3 regions of the Lysinibacillus louembei genome follow, and region 2 is predicted to be linked to each of the others. Evidence: riboswitches for the same ligand, from Rfam matches in the RefSeq annotation. Region 2 holds a riboswitch; each other region holds the start of a gene.

Region 1 (2,270 bases), 1.3 Mb from region 2:
TTAAAGGCAGCTCTCGTTTAATTGGCACTGCGCTAAAAAACTGTAGGCAAAGCAATATTCCTGTATAAAAATGCTTCAATTGAATCTCCCTCCTACTTCCAGCGCATGCTCCGTTGATGGTCAATTTCATAGGCTTCATCACAGCTTTCAACAATCCATTGATGCAGCTCCCCTAATAGTTGCCTATAGCGCTCTGTTTCTTCATAAATGGATGCTGGCTCATCCAAAACCTCATTGGAAACAAGCAATAACGTCATGCTTTGTTGCTGTGTCGTTGCAACATATTGCTTCCACATTTCGATATGCTCCTCAATATGATGAGGTGCCTTGTATAAAACATTTGCTAGCCATGTCGTTAAACAGTCCCATAAAATAACGGCATCGTGCTCTAGCATTTGTAGCCCCTGTGGTAAAGTATCTGGCACCTCCAACGTGTGCCAAATCACGCCACTCTTTTGACGGTCTGCTTGATGGCGCGCAATTCTTGCCTGCATTTCTCTATCGAATGCGACACCTGATGCAATATATGTAAGTGAGCGCCCTTCAGCAAGCTTTTGTGCGTAGCGTTCTGCAAAGGCACTTTTGCCACTGCGCACACCACCTGTGATAAATATTAATCGTCCCATATATGGTCACCTGCTATATGTGAATTAGAATAGCTGCCAAGCAATGTTGCCTGACAGCTATGTTACATTATATCTTATTTAAAAAGCTCTGGGTATACTGTTTCTTCCTTTGTCCCACATGCTGTTCATAATAAAACTACCGCTAATGGCTTATACCATTAACAGTGAATTTTATGATGCGTCCTCTTTTCGCTTTTTCATTGGATATGATTTCGTAATAAACTCAATTTCCTCGTGTCCGCTCATTTGGTTGACATAAACCGCCATGACGAAAAATACGTTTGCCAGCAGCCCTAAATAGTCAAATAAAATTTCTGGCACATCGCGCTCCTCGCTTACTTTATGTAATGCACGGAAGGATTTTTTCGCTTCGCTACGGCATACATGTAAACGTGCTGCTGCCTCTACTCCTTGCGGTAAAACGAAGCGATCAATTTGCTCTTTTGTATGTGCTACATAAAAATCGTAGCGATCGCTTAAAAACTGCAGGTCCTCTTCTGTAACAGCAAGCTTGCCACGCACAGAACCGTTCACATGATAGGCCATCGGGTGTAGCTTCTCTAAATCTTCACGCACAATTTGTACATTGTCCCCCTCTAATGTAGGAAAAACCGTACCAATACTTGTTGTTAATGAGTCTGTACGAATTTCAAAATCAACTAAACAGCTTGCCTCACGCATAAATGGGTAGCAAATATAGCGCATATCTTTCTTTACCAAGTCCATCTCCTCCTTTTTCGTTTGAATAAGCTTTCATCGGAAATGAAAAAAGCCACCCGTCAGAATGGGTGGCAGAAAATTGTTTACAAAGCAAATGATGCAATATTCTATTGCCGTGCATTCTCTTTAGTTCCGAAGAGTATTATGACGATTAGAAAAAGATAGGTCTCCTGGCTCGTGCTGTTTTCTCCTGCGAAAGCCTTCCCATCTCAAGGACAGTGGCATGATTTCACGTTACAAGCACATACAGTTACGGACATAGCTTCGGCATCTCACCGAATTCCCTTACATCTTTTCCTTGCAAGCATTATTCAATTAGTTAATAATCTATCATATTTTTGAGCATTTTTGTAGTATGACATCTAAATTGTATTCAAACAATCTGGGCACTTTCCATACACTTCAAATTTATGTGCCTCTACTTCAAAGCCTGGCAAGCTGCCACCGAGCAAATCCATCGGGCATAATGACAATTCCTTTACGCTACCACATTCACGGCAAATGAAATGATGGTGGTGGTGCTCTGATTCACAGTGCATGCGGAAATTGCGCTCGCCCTGCATTTCGGTTTCTTCCAAAATATCTAGCTCAACAAATGTCGCTAAATTGCGATAAATCGTATCAAAGCTCATCCCTGGAAAGTCTTTTTTCAACACATCCAATAAATCACGAGCCGTTAAATATTTGTCTGTTTCCTCAAACATTTGTAAAATGAGCTCTCGTTTATCGGTTTTTTTATAGCCATTGTCCTTTAAAATTTCCCATGCTCGTGTTAAATTCATTGCGCAACCTCCTGAACTTTTATTTTCTTTCCAACAATCACGCATAATAAAATGATAATAGACGTTACAACAATTGTTCCACCTGGTGCTAAATTTAAATAAAAGGCACTAACAAGCCCAATAATAACCGCAAGCTCTCCAA
Region 2 (2,270 bases):
ACGTTGATTCCCTTCTTGGATGAAATCGAGAGACGCTATTTTCAATTGCCACAACATATCGTAGCCGATGCCGGCTATGGTAGTGAGCCAAACTATGAAGATGTACGAAACAACCGAAAGTGTGAACCTGTGATTCCCTATACGCATTATCGAAAAGAGCAAAGCAAAAAATACCAACAAGACCCCTTCCGAACAAGTAACTGGATGTATGATGAAGAGTTGGATACCTATATCTGTCCATACCAGCAAAAAGTAACGTTCCGCTATGAGTCAACACAAGAAGACAAAGAAGGATTCCAACGAACGTTTCGTATCTATGAATGCGAAGACTGTACCGGTTGTCCATTTCGAGAGAAATGTACGAAAGCCCAAGAAGGCAAGTCACGGAAAATCAAGGTAAATGAAAACTGGGAACAACAAAAAGCATATGTACGTACAAAGCTTTCAGAAGCCAAAGCAGGAACTCTCTACCGTCAACGAAAAGTAGATGTAGAACCAGTTTTTGGCTGTCTGAAGGCTAATTTAGGTTTTACTCGCTTTTCGGTTCGTGGTCAATCGAAGGTGGAAAACGAAATCGGCTTCGCTTTGATGGCCGTGAATCTACGAAAGTATAGGTGGAAGAGGAAATCTTCTTCCAGTTCTTCCTTTCACACATCAAAAAATCGAAATCACCTGATGCGATTTCGATTTTTTGTATGGACTAGAACTATTTATGTCCCAGCCTCAACGTCACGTTTTGTAAGGGAGTTTAGTATAATCGATTTTTACATAACAAGCTGAGGATGCTCGTAACGCACATAGGAGACACCACAATTGAAGGCAGCCTCCATTGCGGTTTTTGATGCTTCCTTAGCGAATGGGTGACTTGCATCGACAACACAAGTAACTTCGTGCTCTGTAATCATATCAACCATTTCATGGACAGATAAAGAATTCATTAAAAGAGTCCCAGCTAAACAAGTGTTTTTTGTTATGACACGATGACCTTGCTGCTGCAATGTAATGGCTAATTCACGTGTTTCATTTATTCCTTCTATAAATAAAATCATCTGCACCCTCCTTATACTAAACTAAAAAAAGCTGTATCTCTAAAGTAAAGAGATACAGGCTATGAGATTTCATGTTGAAAAAGCGTGTATATGCTAATGTATACACATTTTTGTACATTCGATGTCTCGCCTATACTTCTCCCTCCGAAAAGCAAGTGACCAATTAAATAAGCAGGTTTCCTGGCTCGTGCTTCGTTTTACTTTCACATCTTCCCATTCCAGTGAACAGTGATTGGCGTGATTTCATCTGCACTTACAGTAGCGGGGGCTGCATTAGCTTTTCACTAATTTCCCTTTTACCTCAGCATTGCTAAGCACTCATTTAACCATCATATTCGATTATGTTTTTACAATAACATATTTCCCCAAGATTTCAATAGTTTTTTGTCTCCATTCAGCAAGCTAAACCGTTTGCACTACTGTAATAGCCCGTATTTCGTTTTGATGCGCTCCAGCTTCTCACGTATAGGCTTTTCTAATAATAATAAAAAGATAACATTTGATATTGCGTAAACAATCATAAAGGGCACAGCGGAGGTTAAGGCAACAATGTAAGCACTCCAGCTAAATACCCCGTACATCGAGATTGTTCCCCAAATGTCCATACCGAAAGAGAAAAAAATACCTGCAAACATACCAAATAGAATTAAAGGGATTTTTTTATGCATGATGCCAGTTTTCCCTAGTAGCCCTGCAATAAAGCCAATCATTCCCCACATAAACATTTGGAATGGCGTCCAAGGCCCTTGTCCGAAAAACATATTGGATACTAGGGCGGAAATAGCGCCTGTTAAAAAGCCTGCCTCTGCACCAAGTGAAAAGCCTGTGATAGCAGTAATTGCTGCAACAGGCTTGAAGCCTGGTGTCACAACAAACAATGCGCGCCCGGCTACAGAAATGGCGGACATAACAGCAATCACTAAAATTTCACGTGGCTGTGGCTTACGGCGTTCAAATGATAGGAAGAACGGGACAGATGCTAAAATGATAATAACAATCGAAATAAAATAATATTTTCTATCAGCAAATAGCGTAATACCTGCATATAAAGTAAGTGGGATAGCAATGAAAATAACAAGGAGTGAAATAGCTAAACGCATGTTTTTTGACATAGTGTAACGACATCCTCACATGTAATGGCATTGCTCAATTGTTCCCGTGATATGCGGTGTGCTGCTGTTGTATAAAAGCTATTGCCACTATAAAATGCACGTGGCTCAT
Region 3 (2,270 bases), 1.6 Mb from region 2:
TCGTAAAAATTATACAACTGGGGCACCAGAGCTTGATTATTTTTTAACATCTGCTTGGATAGAGGGTGAGGAGAAAGTTGGGTTTTTCCTTATTCCACATGATGCGAAAGGTGTTTCTATAGATGAAACATGGGATGTCATTGCGATGCGTGGTACAGGTAGCCATGATTTAGTATTACAAAATGTTGAGCTTAATCCAACTGATTTGGTTGAAATTCCAAGCTATTCTACAGGCTTTAGAGTGAATGGATGGAGCTTGCTTGTTCCTGCTACATATTTAGGGATCGCACAAGCTGCACGTGATTACGCAGTGCACTTTGCTACAACACATAAACCAAATAGCTTAAAAGGACCAATAAGCGATTTGCCCAATGTGCAAGCACTCATTGGAGAAATGGATTTAGCCCTTGCGACAGCAAGGTTTACATTATATGGTGCAGCACAGGCTTATGCAGATCCAGCACGTAAAAAGCTTGTACAGCATGAGCTCAATATTGCTAAACATGTAGTAACAAACAATGCACTACAAATTGTTGACAAGGCAATGAGATTAGTTGGTGCAAAAAGCTTACAGCGCAATAATCCACTTCAGCGTTATTATCGCGATGTAAGGGCAGGCTTGCACAATCCACCGATGGACGATATGACAATAAAAAAATTAGCAGAAGCAGCGATTGATCAAATATAGAGAAGAAAGAATTTACCTTGAGTATAACTATCATATTTAACCTATACACAATCTCAATATTTCCGTTATAATTGTAATGGAGACATTGAGATTTTTTCATTGTCAATAAGTTCATAATGTAGTACGTAAGGTTCCTTGCAGCGAGCAAGGAGTAAAAGGGAAGTTAGTGAAAATCTGACGCGGTCCCGCCACTGTAAATGCTAGTTTCTAGCAATATGCCACTGATTTTTTGGGAAGGCGCTAGAAACGTTTGATGCATAAGCCAGGAGACCTGCCTTCGTATAACGCCAATGACAGCCTACGAGGATAGGATGGCAACGCTTTTTTGAGCGTCCATTTATTATCTCTCGTCTATGTCGAGGGATTTTTTATTTGCATTTTTTATATGTTGAATTGAAATAAACCTTTGGTAAATAGTACAAGTTTTGAACTGGAGACAATGATACTTCAGAGTATATTTTAGGAGGAAGTTCAAATGAAGAAGTTTTGGTCAATTTTTATGGCAATGCTGTTGGCAACAGGCTTGCTTGCGGCATGTGGACAAGATGATAAGGAGCCACAAACACAGGATGAGACAAAGGTAGAGAGCCAAGAGGAAGTAGCGGCATTTCCTGTAACGGTAGCCGATTCTTTAGGGAGAGAAATTACATTAGAGAAGACCCCTGAGAAAATCGTCTCGTTAATTCCATCAAATACGGAGATTTTATTTGCTTTAGGTTTAGGAAATGAAGTAGTTGCTGTGACAGATAACGATGATTATCCACCAGAAGTAGCAGACAAAGAAAAGGTTGGCGGCTATGAATTAGATATTGAAAAAGTTATTTCATTACAGCCTGATATCGTTTTTGCACATGGCATGAATACAGAGCAAGCAGCGGTAGAGCAATTAGAGGCAGCTGGAGTGACAGTGTTCGTTGTGAAAAATGCTTCAACATTTGAAGAGACTTATACAACAATACAGGAAATCGGCAAGCTAACAGGCAAAGTAGAAGAGGCGCAAAAGATTGAAGAGGCTATACAAACGAAATTAGCTGAGCTTCAAGCAAAAGTAGAAGGACAAGAAGAAAAATCAGCTTTTGTTGTCGTTGGAGCAACACCTGATATTTATGCAGTTGGTCAAAATACATTTATGAATGAAATGCTACAGACAATCAATGTGAAAAATGCTGTTGAAGCAGATGGCTGGCCAATGTACAGTGCAGAGGATTTTGTTGCAAGCAACCCTAGCACAATTCTTGTAACATATGCTGATGATGTGAATACAATTTTAAATAATCCAGCATTTGCTGAAATGGACGCTGTGAAAAATGGTGCAGTTTATGCAATCGATGATGCTACAACAAATCGTCAAGGCCCACGTATTGCAGATGGCGTTGAGTCAATTGCAAAAGCTATTTATCCAGATTTGTTTAAATAAAAATTTGTAGCGCTCATTAACAAAGGGGGCGTTTCCACTGAGCCAAAATAAAAAAAGCGTAATAGCATATAGTATATCGATTGCATTACTGCTGATTAGTATATGGTTAGGGATAGCGGTAGGTTCAGTGAACATACCGCTATCTACTTTATGGAATAAAGAGGC

What was found. A riboswitch is a leader RNA that binds a small molecule or an ion and turns the genes downstream of it on or off. The one in region 2 is predicted to bind cobalamin.
Region 1: another riboswitch for cobalamin. It lies ahead of R6U77_RS16740 (hypothetical protein); the one in region 2 lies ahead of R6U77_RS10335 (precorrin-6A/cobalt-precorrin-6A reductase).
Region 3: another riboswitch for cobalamin. It lies ahead of R6U77_RS02355 (ABC transporter substrate-binding protein); the one in region 2 lies ahead of R6U77_RS10335 (precorrin-6A/cobalt-precorrin-6A reductase).

What each region holds. Positions count from the first base shown of each region.
Region 1 is NZ_CP137624.1:3,349,581-3,351,850, forward strand. It holds gene cobS (adenosylcobinamide-GDP ribazoletransferase) at 1-79, opposite strand, end outside; gene R6U77_RS16735 (bifunctional adenosylcobinamide kinase/adenosylcobinamide-phosphate guanylyltransferase) at 93-626, opposite strand; gene R6U77_RS16740 (hypothetical protein) at 798-1,352, opposite strand; cobalamin riboswitch at 1,490-1,670, opposite strand; gene R6U77_RS16745 (Fur family transcriptional regulator) at 1,709-2,128, opposite strand; gene R6U77_RS16750 (metal ABC transporter permease) at 2,125-2,270, opposite strand, start outside.
Region 2 is NZ_CP137624.1:2,088,089-2,090,358, forward strand. It holds gene R6U77_RS10330 (IS1182 family transposase) at 1-780, shown strand, start outside; gene R6U77_RS10335 (precorrin-6A/cobalt-precorrin-6A reductase) at 765-1,049, opposite strand; cobalamin riboswitch at 1,203-1,386, opposite strand; gene R6U77_RS10340 (ECF transporter S component) at 1,466-2,161, opposite strand; gene R6U77_RS10345 (ABC transporter ATP-binding protein) at 2,140-2,270, opposite strand, start outside.
Region 3 is NZ_CP137624.1:488,134-490,403, reverse strand. It holds gene R6U77_RS02360 (acyl-CoA dehydrogenase family protein) at 1-688, shown strand, start outside; cobalamin riboswitch at 799-981, shown strand; gene R6U77_RS02355 (ABC transporter substrate-binding protein) at 1,164-2,105, shown strand; gene R6U77_RS02350 (FecCD family ABC transporter permease) at 2,167-2,270, shown strand, end outside.